Regions from separate parts of the Paenalkalicoccus suaedae genome, predicted to be linked through region 1. Evidence: a T-box and tRNA genes for the amino acid it is inferred to sense, from the RefSeq annotation. Region 1 holds a T-box; the other holds one or more tRNA genes.
The links. The T-box of region 1 lies ahead of pheS (phenylalanine--tRNA ligase subunit alpha). A T-box ahead of a tRNA ligase gene usually reads a tRNA of that ligase, here a tRNA-Phe.

Region 1 (8,282 bases):
ACAGATACTCGAGCTGCTTCTGGAGAAACAAACGCAGACTCCTTTGCCGATGTTGTTAACGAATAGCTGATGGCCTCGTGCATGCCTACAGATTCAAGGTAGCGGCGCACCTGACGCTTTTTGCGCTGCGTCGCAGTTAATCCACCTTGAGTCGTTGGAATGTTTGGTAGCGTCGTTGGGATGTTATCGTAGCCAAACAGACGCGCAACCTCCTCGACGATATCTGCTTCAATCTGAATATCCTGTCTGCGAGTTGGGACAGAAACTGTGAACGTTTCGTCACTCTCGTCAAAGTCAAACTTAAGCTGCTTAAAGATAGAGCCAACCTGCGTTACAGTAAGACCTGTTCCGAGTGTGTTATTGATCTTGTTAAGCGTGATCGATACAGACTTATTCTCGCGATCTAGCTCGTCAATAACCGCAGGCTCTGCTAACACGTCTCCGCCAGCAAGTTGCTGAATAAGAGATACAGCACGATCTCCCGCTTCACGCACGCGGTTTGGATCTACGCCCTTCTCGTAACGGACACTTGCATCACTGCGGATACCAAGGTCGCGCTGCGCTTGACGTACAACTGCTGCATCAAAATATGCCGCTTCGACTAATACGTCTGTTGTCTCGTTTGACACCTCGGAGTTCGATCCACCCATAACCCCAGCGATTGCAACAGGCGCTTGACCGTTTGTAATCACGAGGTGATCGGATTGAAGCGTGCGTTCTTGTCCATCAAGTGTTTGAATCTTTTCGTCGTTTGTTGCACGACGTACCACCACTTCTTTTGATCCAAATTTATTGTAATCAAACGCGTGAAGTGGCTGACCGTATTCAAGTAAGACGTAGTTCGTTACGTCAACGACGTTGTTAAGTGGACGAACGCCTGCTGCCATTAACGCCGACTGTAGCCATAGTGGCGATTCTCCTACACGTACGTTGCGGATAACCGTCGCTTCGTAAAAAGGATTGTCCTTTAGCGCGTCTACTTTAACGGACATATAGTCTGCCGTTGTTTCTGCTACTGGCACGATGCTTGGCTCTGGTACAATCACGTCACGATTTAAAATCGCTCCAATTTCGTACGCTACACCTAGCATGCTCAGGCAGTCCGAGCGGTTTGGCGTTAGATCAAGCTCAAGCACCGTGTCGTTAAGACCAAGTACTTCTGTTGCTGATTCGCCTGGAACCATTTCCTCTGGGAAAGCAAAGATGCCTTCGCTATACTTTTTCGCAACAACCTTCGAATCAAAGCCAAGCTCCTGTAACGAACAAATCATGCCTTCGGACGTTTCGCCACGAAGCTTTGCGCGCTTGATTTTCATGCCACCAGGAAGGCGTGCACCAACGCGTGCAACGGCAACAAACATGCCTTCTGCTACGTTTTTCGCGCCACAGACGATTTGTACCGTCTCTTCGCCAACATCCACCTGACAAATTTTTAGCTTATCCGCTTCAGGGTGCTTTTCGCAGGAAATCACCTTACCTACTACTAAATTCGTGATATCCGCGTCAAGCTTTGTCACAGCATCCACTTCAACCCCGCTAAGCGTTAGCTTGTCTGCGATTTCTTGTGGTGTTAAGTCTTCCACGTCTACATATTCTTTTAACCAGTTATATGATACTAGCAACGTTATTCCTCCTTTGTTAAGCCTATTCTTGAGTAAATTGTGATAAGAAACGCGTGTCGTTTGTATAGAAATGACGAATATCATCGATTCCGTATTTAAGCATAGCGAAGCGCTCTACGCCCATTCCAAATGCAAATCCACTGTATTTCTCTGGATCAAATCCACCCATACGTAGGACGTTTGGATGTACCATACCAGAGCCTAATACTTCAATCCAGCCTGTCTGCTTACACGTACGACAGCCTTCTCCGTGACAGATTGCACACGAGATATCAAGCTCAGCCGATGGCTCTGTGAATGGGAAGAAGCTTGGACGGAGGCGAATTTTGCGCTCTGGTCCGAAGTAGTTCGCAACAAATTTTTCAAAAATTCCTTTTAAGTCACTCATGCGAATTCCTTCGCCAACAACAAGTCCTTCAATTTGCATGAACTGGTGAGAGTGCGTCGCATCATCTTCGTCGCGACGGTATACCTTACCAGGACAAATGATTTTAACAGGACCTTTGCCTTCATGCTTTTCCATCGTACGCGTTTGTACAGGCGACGTTTGTGTGCGTAGTAAAAGCTCTGGCGTAATAAAGAATGTATCCTGCATATCACGCGCTGGGTGATGCTTTGGTAAGTTTAATGATTCAAAGTTATAGTAGTCTGTCTCAACCTCTGGACCTTCTGCAACCTGGAAGCCCATACCGATAAAGACGTCTTCAATCGTCTCTACAACCGACGTTAATGGGTGACGTCCACCGGCTTGTACATCACGACCTGGTAGTGTGACATCAATGCTTTCCTTATTGAGTTGCTCGCGTATCGCTGCTTCCTGAAGCGTCTGCTCCTTCTCCTCAATCAATCGTCCTACGGACTGACGGACAACGTTCGCCTTTTCTCCAACAATTGGGCGCTCTTCAGGCGTTAGCTTGCCCATGCCCTTCATTACTTCTGTGATCGCACCCTTTTTCCCTAAGTACGCCACTCGCACATCGTTTAATTCTTGGAGCGTGCTCGCCTCAGCTACACGCACCATTGCTTCGTCATGAAGCTCCTGCAGTCTATCTAGCATGATTGATGCCTCCCTTAATTCTTTTCTTGTGAGAAAACACAAAAAAGCCTTCGAACCCAAAAGGGACGAAGACTTCGCGGTACCACCCTTGTTAGTAGACAAGTGTCTACTCTCTCGTGTAAAGAAGATAACGGACTTCAAACCGAGCAACCATTACGGCGCTAACTCCAGAGTGAATTCGGCGGGGCGTTTGCAAGAAGTGCTTCCAGTCAAGGCACTTCCTCCCTAGGTGCATCGCGAGTCCGCGTACTACTCTCTTTCAACGTCAAATAATCGTTCTATTCGCTATCATTATATAGTCAATTGCCAAATCGTGCAACGCTTTGTTTAGTCGCCACGTAAATGATACATTAAAATTCCAGCAGCAACCCCTACGTTTAACGACTCCGCTTCCCCGTGAATCGGAATATATAAATTTTGATCCGTTTGCTTTAACAGCGTCGGATCGACCCCACTACCCTCATTACCTAAAAGGAGCGCAAAGTTTTCTTGAGGGGCAATCGCATTAAACGTACTGCCGTGCAAGCTCGTGCCAAACACTGGTACACCGTTCTCCTTGCAGCGCTCAATGGCTTCATGCAAATCCATCTTTTGTACAGAAATATGAAATAGGCTACCTTGCGTCGCACGTAACACTTTCCCGCTAAACGGATCGGCACAGCCTTCACCTAAAATAATGCCATCGAGTCCAGCAGCATCTGCCGTACGTACCATCGTTCCGATATTACCTGGGTCCTGTACATTATCTATTAATAAAAACTTGCCTTTTTCAAATAAAATATTTTGTCTGTCAGGTAGTTCACAAATCGCCGCGATCCCTTGTGGCGTCTCTGTCTCACAAATCTCTTTCATGACTCGCTCCGGCACTTCTACACGGAGAACGTCGCACACATCCCACTCTTTTGAAAGCTCTACACCCTCTTCGATGATCAAGTCTTTGACGTTAAGTCCAGCCTTCAGTGCCTCCTCGACTAAATGCCGCCCCTCAATGATAAACAGGCCGGAACGATCGCGCTCCTTCTTTTTATGCAACTTCTTCCACGCCTTTACCCTCGGGTTTTGCACAGACGAGATATATTCCATCGTACACACCTCTATTTCACATAAATTGCTAACTATATTTATTATAAACCTTCTATAACTTACTCATACTATACCAGATCGGTTCATAAATCTATACTTTAGGAGGAAAATCATGTCTTTTGCGCTTCGGCCAGCTATTCTGGCAAACATTCAAGGGAATTCAAATGAGGAAGTGGAAGCAACGATCGTCGATGCTATTTCACGTAATGAAGAGAAAATGCTACCAGGTCTAGGTGTCATGATGGAGCTACTTTGGCAAACAGCATCGGAAGAAGAAAAAGCGACTGTAACTGCACGAATTTCAGAGGCTCTGACGAAGTAAGTTACGAGAACATTTATTGTAGCATCCTGCGTACGCTTTTTCCTTTTCAGCGTGCGCTTTTTCATTTTATGAGCGGAGGTTATCCGGAAATGCGGTGTGGTTTTCCGTTCAAGCGAAAGGGTTATCCGGAAATGCGGTGTGGTTTTCCGTTCAAGCGAAGAGGTTATCCGCTGTAACTCGAATAGAAGATTAGGCTAATCACAGACTTTCCTAAACATAAAAAAGGAGGAACCGACGCCTCGCATCGGTTCCTCCAAATTTATTCAAGTTAAACACTCACTTTAGTCAAACGTAATCGCATCTACAGTCTTACGATCTAACTTTTTGATTACTTCTACAATCAGTTTAACCGCATTTTCGAAATCATCACGGTGTAAGATCGCTGCGTGCGTGTGAATATAACGAGTTGCGATCGTAATCGATAGCGCTGGTACCCCATTTGCTGTTAAGTGAATCGCACCGGAGTCCGTTCCGCCACCTGGCACAGCATCATACTGGTACGGAATGCCTTTTTCGTCCGCAGTATTTGTGACAAAATCACGCAGACCTTTATGTCCAACCATCGATGCATCAAACATAATAATTTGTGGACCTTCGCCCATTTTAGATAGTGCTTCTTTCTCCGTTACGCCAGGAGTATCTCCTGCGATACCAACGTCCACGCCAAAGCCGATGTCTGGCTGAATGTGGTGCGCAGAAGTACGCGCTCCGCGAAGTCCTACTTCTTCCTGTACCGTTCCAACACCGTACACGACGTTTGGATGCGCTTCGCCTTTAAGACGCTTTAATACTTCAATCGCAATCGCACAGCCAATACGGTTGTCCCATGCTTTTGCCATTAATAGCTTCTCGTTTTTCATGACCGTAAAGTCACAAACAGGCACGATTGAGTCACCTGGCTTTACGCCAAACTCCATCGCTTCTTCTTTGCTTGTCGCACCGATATCGATAAACATATCTTTTTTATCAACAGATTTTTTGCGAGCTTCTGGAGGCAAGATGTGCGGTGGCTTTGAGCCGATTACGCCAGGGATATCGCCTTTAGACGTCATCACCGTGACACGTTGCGCGAGCATTACCTGCTCCCACCAACCTCCGACTGGTTGAAACTTAATAAACCCTCTGTCATCAATGTTTGTCACCATAAATCCGATCTCATCTAAGTGACCTGCAACCATGATTTTTGGTCCGTTCTCATCACCTACTTTTTTGGCAATAAGACTTCCTAAGTGATCTGTTTCTACATCATCCGCGAACGGTGTGATGTACTTTCTCATCACGTCACGTGGCTCACGTTCGTTACCTGGGATCCCATTAGCATCCGTTAAATCTTTCAGCATTTGTAGCATGTCTTCCATGTGATACCCTCCTCAAATTCTATATGTACATATCCTAGTATAGCGTTTTTTCTGAATTTGCTCAATTTTTTTCGATCTTCGAAATAGTTACACGTCATCTCGCAAACCAGACGAACCAAATCCCCCTTCGCCTCTCGGTGTCTCTGTTAATTCCTGTATCTCCTTAATAGGAGAAAGTAAAACAGGTGCAATGACCATCTGTGCAATCCGCATGCCTACTTCGACTTGAAACGCTTCTTTTCCATGATTAATGAGCATGATTTTAATTTCTCCGCGATAGCCTTCATCAATTGTCCCAGGGCTATTTAGTACGGTAATGCCAAACTTGTGAGCAAGGCCACTCCTCGGTCGAATTTGTGCCTCTGTTGATGGCGGTAATTCGATTGCAATTCCGGTGCGAATCGTCTCATAGCTACCCGCCTCAATCCATTTATCCTCGGCCGCATATACATCTAGACCCGCATCCGTTTCGTTTGCTCGATGAGGTAGCCGCGCCTCTTGTATTAATCGTTTTACTCCAACTGTCTTTGTCATAAGTAAGTCTTCCTTTCGCTCAATCAAATTACTTTGCAACTGGGCTTCATTTGTTCATACTAAAAGATATACGAATTATTTTTGAAGAAAAATGAAACCTCGCCTACCACTCTATCGTAGCATAGGTAAGAGCTTGTTCGTAGTGTCGCATTTAAAGAAGGAAGAAGGAGAGATGACGATGACTGTTCTATTATTTCGGCTATTCCTTCTAATCGCTGTTGGTATTATCGTCTTCAGCATTGGAAAGTACGTGCTTGATCCAAAGCGTAAGCTCGAGCGCGCGAAGCAGCGCGGAGACTTTTATTTATTAGATGATGTTGATCAGGTTCGTAAAAATGTGTTATTCACCGTTCACGGCGCGTTGTTTTATGGCGAAAAATTTCTTGGTCCTTCAGAAGATTCGTTTGAAGTTGTTCGCATCGCTGTTCACACAGACGATATAGACCAATTACAAGGCATGCAGGCGCAAGACTTCGTCTTCCTCGAAAAAGAGCTAACGGTGCGTTATCCGAAAGCAGAAATCGAGTGGAGAAGTCCTATAAAAGAGGTTAGAAAACGTTTAAAGACGTGATACGTAAAAAGGGAAGCAAACAGATCACAACGATCTTGATTTGCTTCCCTTTTATTGTGGATCTACCTGATTTTTATCAGCAGGCGATCGGTTTTTCCTCCACTCTAAAAGCCCAAAAGCTGTTAAGGCAAGAGCGATTAGAACAATAGATACCTCCCACGGCACATCTGTTAAGACATGACCAAACCCTGTAAAGATAGCAGCCGGTAGTAGAATACCAACAACCGAATAATACATATAGCCTTTAAATGTCTTCGTCATCTCCATTAAATAAAGTGAGAGCAAATGAAAATGCACAAATGGCATCATTCGAAGAATCATGACTTGCCCGACAGACATTTCTCGATCCTTAAACACCTTCTGTTTTAAGCTCGCTATCTTTTCTCTAAAAGTAGGAAATTTATTCACGATGATGTAAAAAACAAAGCTCATCAAGCTAAGTCCGATAATTGAATAAAGCGTTCCATACAAAAAGCCAAAGAAATACCCGCCAGCAACACATACTAGTACGACTGGCAAAAATAATATTGGTCGAAAGAGATGCAGTAAAACAAATAGGATTGGGGCAATTACTCCTGCTTCTTCAATCACTTGCGCGATTTGATGTTGGATCATGTCGATATCCATGTGTGAGCCCCTCCTTTACTAAATAAATCCAAGATATATGAGCAGTGTAGCATGTGCAAGGACAAATACGGGCAATAAAAGCTTAAAGACCGGCTTTTTTGTTTTGTGTCGGATAACTTGTCCTGTTATAAGCATGCCTAATGCACCGCCAAGAAACGCGATCGTTAGTAGGTTCTTTTCAGAGATGCGTCGCTTTTTTGCTCGTGCAGCTTGCTTGTCTCCTATAAATAATGTTGCAGCTATGATATTTATGACAAGTAAATATCCAAAGAGGATAAGTGCTTCCATGTCGTGTACCTTCTTTCATAAATTCTTTTAAGAGATTAAGATCAATGTCAAGTGCAGGCACCTTCGGCGCCCCTCTGCGTCGGGCGCTTCATACCTGTGTGGCTTGGCGGGCTTTTTGATAGGCCGAACCAGCAGCCGTTCAAAAGGATTTTCGCTGCGCGATAGAGCTACACGGGTATCTCGCACCCGCCGCTCCGGGTTGCCTACGGTTACGGAGAATAAAACTAATTGACTTTCTATTTCTAAGTAAACACTAGACGAAGGATCGTTACCAAACTATCTATTTCCTGTTTCATTTAGAATAATGCATGGTGCGTAAATCTTGTACTTACTCTAGCAGAGTACCTGTCTATTTCAAAAGAAGTAGTGCGTATTCTTTAAGAAGTAAGTCGAAAAAGAAGAAGAGTAAATTAACAAAAGAAAAAGCCTACTATTATTTCAACCAACTATAACTAATTGAACTCACTACTCCATAAAGATGCTCAAGAGCAGGCAGACTCGGAGGACATTCGGAGACAATCCATAGGGGAAAGAGGTTTTTGAGATCCCACAGGAGGCGTTTAGAGTGAGACGATAGTCGAACTCTGCCGACGAGGAAGCTCAAAGACCGGCCCTATGGATGTCGTAGAGTGTCCGCAGAGCTGACTGCTCTAATCTCTTTTAACTCAACGAACAGAACGTAACTAGTTAGCACTTAATCAATAAAAGCTCGAAGAGCTTAGAATACTAGTTAGCACTTGGTTCACTTATCCACAACAAAAAAAGGAGAATCCCTTTGCGCTAACGCTCGAGGAGACTCCTTTCTAACTTATTACTTTAG
Region 2 (8,282 bases), 1.4 Mb from region 1:
GGGCGACATAGTACGTGGTTGTAGACCCGAAACCGGGTGATCTACCCATGTCCAGGGTGAAGTCCAGGTAACACTGGATGGAGGCCCGAACCCACGCACGTTGAAAAGTGCGGGGATGAGGTGTGGGTAGGGGTGAAATGCCAATCGAACTCGGAAATAGCTGGTTCTCCCCGAAATAGCTTTAGGGCTAGCCTCGAGGGAAGAGTATTGGAGGTAGAGCACTGATTGGACTAGGGGTCCCCACAGGATTACCGAATTCAGTCAAACTCCGAATGCCAATTACTTATCCTCGGGAGTCAGACTGCGAGTGCTAAGATCCGTAGTCAAAAGGGAAACAGCCCAGACCATCAGCTAAGGTCCCAAAGTATACGTTAAGTGGAAAAGGATGTGGAGTTGCTTAGACAACCAGGATGTTGGCTTAGAAGCAGCCATCATTGAAAGAGTGCGTAATAGCTCACTGGTCGAGTGACTCTGCGCCGAAAATGTACCGGGGCTAAACGTATCACCGAAGCTATGGATTAACACCTTAGGTGTTAATGGTAGGGGAGCGTTCCAAGGGCTGCGAAGCAAGACCGGAAGGACTTGTGGAGCGCTTGGAAGTGAGAATGCCGGTATGAGTAGCGAAAAGAGGGGTGAGAATCCCCTCCGTCGAAAGCCTAAGGGTTCCTGAGGAAGGCTCGTCCACTCAGGGTTAGTCGGGACCTAAGCCGAGGCCGAAAGGCGTAGGCGATGGCAAACAGGTTGATATTCCTGTACCACCACGCTTTTGTTTGAGCAATGGGGGGACGCAGGAAGGTAGGGAATGCGCACGATTGGAAGTGTGCGCTGAAGCAGTGAGGCTGGTAGATAGGCAAATCCGTCTACCGTAAGGTTGAGCTGTGATCACGAGCGAAATTTAGTAGCGAAGTTCCCGATCCTACACTGCCAAGAAAAGCCTCTAGTGAGAAAGCTGGTGCCCGTACCGCAAACCGACACAGGTAGGCGGGAAGAGAATTCTAAGACGCGCGGGAGAACTCTCGTTAAGGAACTCGGCAAAATGACTCCGTAACTTCGGGAGAAGGAGTGCTCTATTAGGGTGCAAGCCCGAGAGAGCCGCAGTGAATAGGCCCAAACGACTGTTTATCAAAAACACAGGTCTCTGCGAAGCCGCAAGGCGAAGTATAGGGGCTGACACCTGCCCGGTGCTGGAAGGTTAAGAGGAGGGGTTATCCCTTACGGGAGAAGCTCTGAATTGAAGCCCCAGTAAACGGCGGCCGTAACTATAACGGTCCTAAGGTAGCGAAATTCCTTGTCGGGTAAGTTCCGACCCGCACGAAAGGTGCAACGATTTGGGCACTGTCTCAACGAGAGACCCGGTGAAATTATATTACCTGTGAAGATGCAGGTTACCCGCGACAGGACGGAAAGACCCCATGGAGCTTTACTGTAGCTTGATATTGGATGTTGGAACAGCTTGTACAGGATAGGTAGGAGCCTTGGAAACCGGAGCGCTAGCTTCGGTGGAGGCATTGGTGGGATACTACCCTGGCTGTTTTGACATTCTAACCTCGAACCGTGATCCGGTTCAGGGACAGTGTCAGGTGGGCAGTTTGACTGGGGCGGTCGCCTCCTAAAAAGTAACGGAGGCGCCCAAAGGTTCCCTCAGAATGGTTGGAAATCATTCGCAGAGTGCAAAGGCATAAGGGAGCTTGACTGCGAGACATACAGGTCGAGCAGGGACGAAAGTCGGGCTTAGTGATCCGGCGGCACCGTATGGAAGGGCCGTCGCTCAACGGATAAAAGCTACCCTGGGGATAACAGGCTAATCTCTCCCAAGAGTCCACATCGACGGGGAGGTTTGGCACCTCGATGTCGGCTCGTCGCATCCTGGGGCTGAAGTAGGTCCCAAGGGTTGGGCTGTTCGCCCATTAAAGCGGCACGCGAGCTGGGTTCAGAACGTCGTGAGACAGTTCGGTCCCTATCCGTCGCGGGCGTTGGAAATTTGAGAGGAGCTGTCCTTAGTACGAGAGGACCGGGATGGACACACCGCTGGTGTACCAGTTGTTCCGCCAGGAGCATAGCTGGGTAGCTACGTGTGGACGGGATAAGTGCTGAAAGCATCTAAGCATGAAGCCCCCCTCAAGATGAGATTTCCCATCACTTATAGTGAGTAAGATCCCTTAGAGATGATGAGGTAGATAGGTCTCGTGTGGAAGCATAGCGATATGCGGAGCTGAGAGATACTAATCGATCGAGGGCTTAACCAAGATATATAGTTTTACAGAAGGCGTCAACTAAGACGATTCTTCTTCTACATGTTCACTATCCAGTTTTGAAAGGTCAACGACCTTTACTTTGACAGACAAAAACCTGTTAAAGAAATATTTTTTCGTAAGAAGCAAGAAGATCAAGGACATGACCGAAAGAGAACCGGAGCGTGTTTGGACACGTGAGGATTCGAATGAGGGCAATGGACGCAGAGATTCGATGCTTATTAGGAAAAAATCATAGTCTAGTGACGATAGCAGAGAGGTCACACCCGTTCCCATGCCGAACACGGAAGTTAAGCTCTCTAGCGCCGATGGTAGTTGGGGGCTGTCCCCCTGTGAGAGTAGGACGTTGCTGGGCTATACATACATATTATACAAAAAGATTATTTTTACTATTCCACAGTAGCTCAGTGGTAGAGCTATCGGCTGTTAACCGATCGGTCGTAGGTTCGAATCCTACCTGTGGAGCCATATGGAGAGCTGTCCGAGTGGTCGAAGGAGCACGATTGGAAATCGTGTGTGCGGTCAAAGCCGTACCGAGGGTTCGAATCCCTCGCTCTCCGCCAGTATTTATTGGCCCGTTGGTCAAGTGGTTAAGACACCGCCCTTTCACGGCGGTAACACGGGTTCGAATCCCGTACGGGTCACCACTGTTTATTTAACATAATGACGAAGAGATTCATAGTTTATTTATCCAATATGGAGGATTAGCTCAGTTGGGAGAGCACCTGCCTTACAAGCAGGGGGTCGGCGGTTCGAGCCCGTCATCCTCCACCATTATTATTATCGCGGGGTGGAGCAGTCTGGTAGCTCGTTGGGCTCATAACCCAAAGGTCGGTGGTTCAAATCCGCCCCCCGCAACCAAATTGGCTCGGTAGCTCAGTCGGTAGAGCAACGGACTGAAAATCCGTGTGTCGGCGGTTCGATTCCGTCCCGAGCCACCATGTTTTTTTGCTGGCCTAGCTCAATTGGTAGAGCAACTGACTTGTAATCAGTAGGTTGGGGGTTCAAGTCCTCTGGCCAGCACCACTATTTATATTGACTTTCTGTCACAGGATTTGTTAATATGAATACTATGTTTTGGAGGGGTAGCGAAGTGGCTAAACGCGGCGGACTGTAAATCCGCTCCCTCGGGTTCGGCAGTTCGAATCTGCCCCCCTCCACCAGTTTCTTTTGTGGCGATTGTGGCGAAGTGGTTAACGCACCGGATTGTGATTCCGGCACTCGTGGGTTCAATTCCCATCAGTCGCCCCATTTTAAACTTACTATCATTTATATAGGGCTATAGCCAAGCGGTAAGGCATCGGATTTTGATTCCGTGACTCGCAGGTTCGAATCCTGCTAGCCCTGCCATTTTTTTGCGGAAATAGCTCAGTGGTAGAGCACCACCTTGCCAAGGTGGGGGTCGCGGGTTCGAATCCCGTTTTCCGCTCCATTTTAGTTAGGCGGCATAGCCAAGTGGTAAGGCAGAGGTCTGCAAAACCTTTATCACCGGTTCGAATCCGGTTGTCGCCTCCAATTAAATTATGATTATGCTTCTGTTTGTAAATGCCGGGGTGGTGGAATTGGCAGACACACAGGACTTAAAATCCTGCGGTAAGTGATTACCGTGCCGGTTCAAGTCCGGCCCTCGGCACCAATTAAAACTTGAATTTCTTTTACATATATCTTTGCCGGAGTGGTGGAATGGCAGACACGTCGGACTCAAAATCCGATGCCTTCACGGGCGTGCGGGTTCAAGTCCCGCCTCCGGTACCATTTTACTACTAATACGACCTTTTGGGTCGTTTTTTTATTGTCTTTTTGAGATAATAACTTATAGAAAAGCTGAAGCAACAAAACATAAATCACATTTTAGAAGGGAGGACGGTATTAAATGAATGAAACGCTCAAACAAGAGATTGTTGCATATAGTAAAAAGATTGGTATTGATAAAATTGGCTTTGCTACTGCAGATCCGTTTCAACTTATGAAAGAACGTTTAAAAACGCAACAGGAATCTGGACTTCAATCTGGATTTGAAAAAGGAACCATCGACGAGCGAACGGAGCCATCGCAGCTCTTGCCAGAAGCGAAAACAATTATTTCTATTGCCGTTGCTTACCCTTCTAAAATGAAGAATGCTCCTAAAAGTGTTCGCGGGGATCGAAAGGGTATTTTTTGCCGAGCTTCCTGGGGAGAAGACTATCATCATGTGTTACGGCGTCGTTTAGATAAATTAGAGCAATTTATTTTATCTAAAGTACCTGATGCAAAATGCGCCTCTATGGTTGATACGGGAGAACTAATTGACCGTGCCGTAGCTGAACGAGCAGGTATAGGATGGAGTGCTAAAAACTGCGCTATTATTACTCCTGAGTTTGGATCTTATGTCTACTTAGGAGACATGATCACTACGATTCCATTAGAACCAGATGTTGCAATGGAGGATCAGTGCGGAAGTTGCAATAAATGTATAGATGCTTGTCCGACTGGAGCGCTTCTTGAGGGAGGGAAACTTGACGCAAAAAAATGTGTCGCTTTTCTCACACAAACTAAGGATGTATTACCGGTGGAGTTCCGAAAAAAGCTTGGTAACAGGTTATACGGATGTGATACGTGCCAAGTAGTGTGTCCTAAAAATAAAGGCGTAGATGAGCACAGGCACGAAGAACTAGAACCAGATCCTGAGTTAGTGAAGCCATCTTTAATTCCTCTTCTTACTATGTCCAATCGAGATTTTAAGGCAAAGTATGGGTATATGTCAGGTTCTTGGCGTGGGAAAAAACCTATTCAGCGCAATGCTATTTTAGCTTTAGGTAATTTTAAGGATGCCTATGCATTGGAAGACTTAAAAAAAGTTGCCTTGGAGGATCCAAGACCTGATATTCGAGCAACTGCTATATGGTCCATCGCTCAAATTGACCAATCTGAAAATACGATGATATTTTTACGAGAGCTTAGAGAAACATGTAATGAGTCCATTATGATTGATGAGCTCGATGCTATATTTTCATCATAAAAAGGGGTAAAAGGGAGAGAAGTTTATGTCAGTCAAACTCGCCTATACAGAGATCTCATCGCCGATCGGTGTATTAACGGTTGTCGGATCGGACAATGCGTTGCACTATATTGAATTTGGAGAAGCGAAGGATGCTCATCAGAGTATTACTAGAAAGAGTCGAGCTCGCAATGAAGGGATTGATTTATACGAATCGAGAGAGGCGTTAACTAACAGTATAGAGCAGCTAGAGGCTTATTTTAATCATGAGTTAAGAGCATTCGAGCTTGAACTGCACTATCATGGTACGCCATTTCAAAAGCTTGTGTGGGAGGCAGTCAGCTCGATTCCTTTTGGGGAAACAAGGTCATATAAAGACATTGCTCAACAAATAGGTGCTCCTAAGGCTGTGCGAGCAGTAGGAGGGGCCAACAATAAAAATCCTATTCCAATAGTTGTTCCATGTCACCGAGTTATTGGATCAAATGGTTCTATGGTAGGCTATGGAGGCGGGTTACCAATAAAAGAACACCTCTTAAAAATGGAAGGGTCTATTTAGAGAGGTGGCACCATATTCTAAAGAAGATATCGTGAAGGATGGAGGGCACATCCATGTTTTCTTTAGAGACATATTTAAAAGATAAATACAGGCGGCAGATGCAGGTAGAGTCCAAGGGCTGGATCAAGCATGATGTCCATGTAGACGTTCTTAAGCATCTCCTGATCGAAGATAGAGAGTATGTGGAATGTCTTGTACATGAAGTAAAGGTTCGAATGGAACATGATCACGTCTATATGGAACAGCAAAAGATCCATCGTGCGGTTATTGTAGAGAAGGATCAGGTGCTGGACGATTATGAAGTCATTTCATCAAATATAGAGGTAGAGATGGAGCCAAAAGACAGACAAGATCCACTTGAACGAGTCTATTATGATCGAGTGAAGGCAGTTCAGTATGCGGAGATGTGGTGGGATGGACGAAATCCTCAGTACCATGCTTTTACAAATGACTGTACGAACTTTATCTCGCAGTGCTTAAGAGCTGGTGGTGCGCCGATGAGGGGGATGCCTTCTCGTGAGCAGGGATGGTGGTACGATGGCAACCTCTGGAGTTTTAGCTGGTCAGTAGCCCATAGTATGATGTGGTATTTAAAGAGCTCACGCACTGGTCTTAGGGCATCTGAGAAGCAAGATGTTAGGGAGCTCTCAGAGGGAGATATCATTTGTTATGATTTTGATGGAAATGGCCGCTTTCAGCATACGACGATTATTGTCGCCTTTACAGCCGACGGGGAAGCGTTAGTAAACGCGCATACCTCTGATAGTAGGATGAGACACTGGAGCTACGAGGATTCGACTGCTTGGACCGAAAATTGTCGCTATGTATTTTTTCATATAGAAGATTAAGTTCATACTAAGCTGTGCACGTCTTGCCTGATAGTGGTACAATACGATAGGCTACAATTTAACTGTTTAAAATTTAGAATAGAGGTGTAAGACTGTGCTACATGTCGTACTTCATGAGCCGGAGATTCCTGCTAATACCGGTAACATTGCTAGAACGTGTGCAGGGACAAATACTGGACTTCACTTGATCCATCCACTAGGTTTTTCTACAGATGATCGTATGTTAAAAAGAGCTGGCTGTGATTACTGGCCAAATGTCGACGTTCATCATTATGATGCATTTGAAGAGCTCACTGCTAAATATCCTGACGGAGAGTTCTATTTTATCGAAACAATTGGCGAAACTAATTATACAGACGTATCATTAGCAGATAGTGAGAAGGATTACTTTTTTGTTTTTGGTAAAGAGACAAAGGGGCTGCCTACAGCTATAACGGATAAGTATGCAGATCGTTGCCTCTTAATCCCTCAAACATCACATGTACGATCGTTGAATTTGTCCAATACAGCTGCAATCATTGTTTATGAAGCATTAAGACAACAAAGCTTTGCCCCATTAACAAAATAAAAAAAGCCCCTGTGAACGGATGTTCATAAGGGCTTTTTTTATTAATTTTTATGCGGATTTGAATCGTATCCTGCAGTAAAAATAGCTAATAGGAATACGGCACAAACGCCGAGAATTAGAGCTAGTCCCATATTGCTACCTCCTTCAAGGTTGTCTTTACTCAATATACCATTATTTCTATATAAAAAAAAGCACTACAGTGCGAGTAACTTTGAATTTAATGTGTCGTATCGTATAATGACAGCATAAACGCATAGGGGGTTTTCGTATGTATGTTGTGATGAATCAGCTACACGTACCAGTTGAGGGCAGAGAGAATGTGGCTAATCGCTTTGCAAACAGCGGAGAAAAGATGAAGGGAATAAACGGTTGTTTAGACTTCATGTTTTTACATCCAGAGGACGAGTCTCATTATCCAGTCGTTCTTACAAAATGGGAGTCGAAAGAAGATTACCTTGCCTGGATACATAGTGATGAATTTGTAAATTCGCATAAACAGCGTCGAGATAATTTAGATAAGAGTCCTACTCAAAGTAATGAAATATTTGCTTATGAAGTAAAGCATTCTATTTAAGCTAAGGTTTTTTGAAGACATGCCATGATAAAGAAGGCATGTCTTCTTTCTTCGTTCAACAAAAGTCTCTGCTATTATGGATGAATCCTTGCTATAATAAAAGAGATTCTTTACAGAAGGTAGGAGATTTACCGCATGCGTAATGCTTATTTAACAAGTCATTTTCCACTTATATCGATTATTCTTTTTAGTTTATCGTTTTCTATCTATACAGTAAATCTGTCTACCGCATACTTACAAGAGATTGGCTTATATAGTGGAATGGTAGAATTTTTCTCGGAGAGAGGTATTCTTCTAACGCTATTATTTGTTTTATGGTTATTTTACTTTATGCTCTTTGCAGCATTAAAGCTTATCGCAGATACAATTAACGAGCTTTCTTTATTGTTTTTCTCTAAGGACGAAGAGGGTGTTGGTTTAAGAAGTATTAGGCGAGGCTCTTGGTTCTTTTTAATAGGCAGTATCGCTTCTCTTGTTGCAATAGTGGACTTACTAGCATTAGTT

Region 2: it has a tRNA-Phe gene. The T-box ahead of pheS (phenylalanine--tRNA ligase subunit alpha) is inferred to sense a tRNA for this amino acid. The anticodon was not compared.

The regions. Positions count from the first base shown of each region.
Region 1 covers NZ_CP041372.2:2,562,292-2,570,573, forward strand. The annotation lists gene pheT (phenylalanine--tRNA ligase subunit beta) at 1-1,622, opposite strand, end outside; gene pheS (phenylalanine--tRNA ligase subunit alpha) at 1,645-2,679, opposite strand; T-box leader at 2,738-2,951, opposite strand; gene FLK61_RS13885 (TrmH family RNA methyltransferase) at 3,007-3,762, opposite strand; gene sspI (small acid-soluble spore protein SspI) at 3,875-4,084, shown strand; gene FLK61_RS13895 (M42 family metallopeptidase) at 4,366-5,442, opposite strand; gene dut (dUTP diphosphatase) at 5,530-5,976, opposite strand; gene FLK61_RS13905 (sigma-w pathway protein ysdB) at 6,155-6,547, shown strand; gene FLK61_RS13910 (TVP38/TMEM64 family protein) at 6,599-7,174, opposite strand; gene FLK61_RS13915 (DUF1294 domain-containing protein) at 7,193-7,462, opposite strand; gene rplT (50S ribosomal protein L20) at 8,274-8,282, opposite strand, start outside.
Region 2 covers NZ_CP041372.2:1,174,555-1,182,836, forward strand. The annotation lists rRNA gene FLK61_RS06395 (23S ribosomal RNA) at 1-2,246, shown strand, start outside; rRNA gene rrf (5S ribosomal RNA) at 2,491-2,607, shown strand; tRNA gene FLK61_RS06405 (tRNA-Asn) at 2,646-2,720, shown strand; tRNA gene FLK61_RS06410 (tRNA-Ser) at 2,724-2,815, shown strand; tRNA gene FLK61_RS06415 (tRNA-Glu) at 2,825-2,899, shown strand; tRNA gene FLK61_RS06420 (tRNA-Val) at 2,951-3,026, shown strand; tRNA gene FLK61_RS06425 (tRNA-Met) at 3,037-3,113, shown strand; tRNA gene FLK61_RS06430 (tRNA-Phe) at 3,118-3,193, shown strand; tRNA gene FLK61_RS06435 (tRNA-Thr) at 3,203-3,278, shown strand; tRNA gene FLK61_RS06440 (tRNA-Tyr) at 3,332-3,415, shown strand; tRNA gene FLK61_RS06445 (tRNA-His) at 3,428-3,503, shown strand; tRNA gene FLK61_RS06450 (tRNA-Gln) at 3,528-3,602, shown strand; tRNA gene FLK61_RS06455 (tRNA-Gly) at 3,610-3,684, shown strand; tRNA gene FLK61_RS06460 (tRNA-Cys) at 3,694-3,767, shown strand; tRNA gene FLK61_RS06465 (tRNA-Leu) at 3,800-3,888, shown strand; tRNA gene FLK61_RS06470 (tRNA-Leu) at 3,922-4,007, shown strand; gene queG (tRNA epoxyqueuosine(34) reductase QueG) at 4,126-5,250, shown strand; gene FLK61_RS06480 (methylated-DNA--[protein]-cysteine S-methyltransferase) at 5,276-5,788, shown strand; gene FLK61_RS06485 (amidase domain-containing protein) at 5,842-6,636, shown strand; gene trmL (tRNA (uridine(34)/cytosine(34)/5-carboxymethylaminomethyluridine(34)-2'-O)-methyltransferase TrmL) at 6,731-7,204, shown strand; gene FLK61_RS06495 (antibiotic biosynthesis monooxygenase family protein) at 7,473-7,778, shown strand; gene FLK61_RS06500 (DUF5366 family protein) at 7,914-8,282, shown strand, end outside.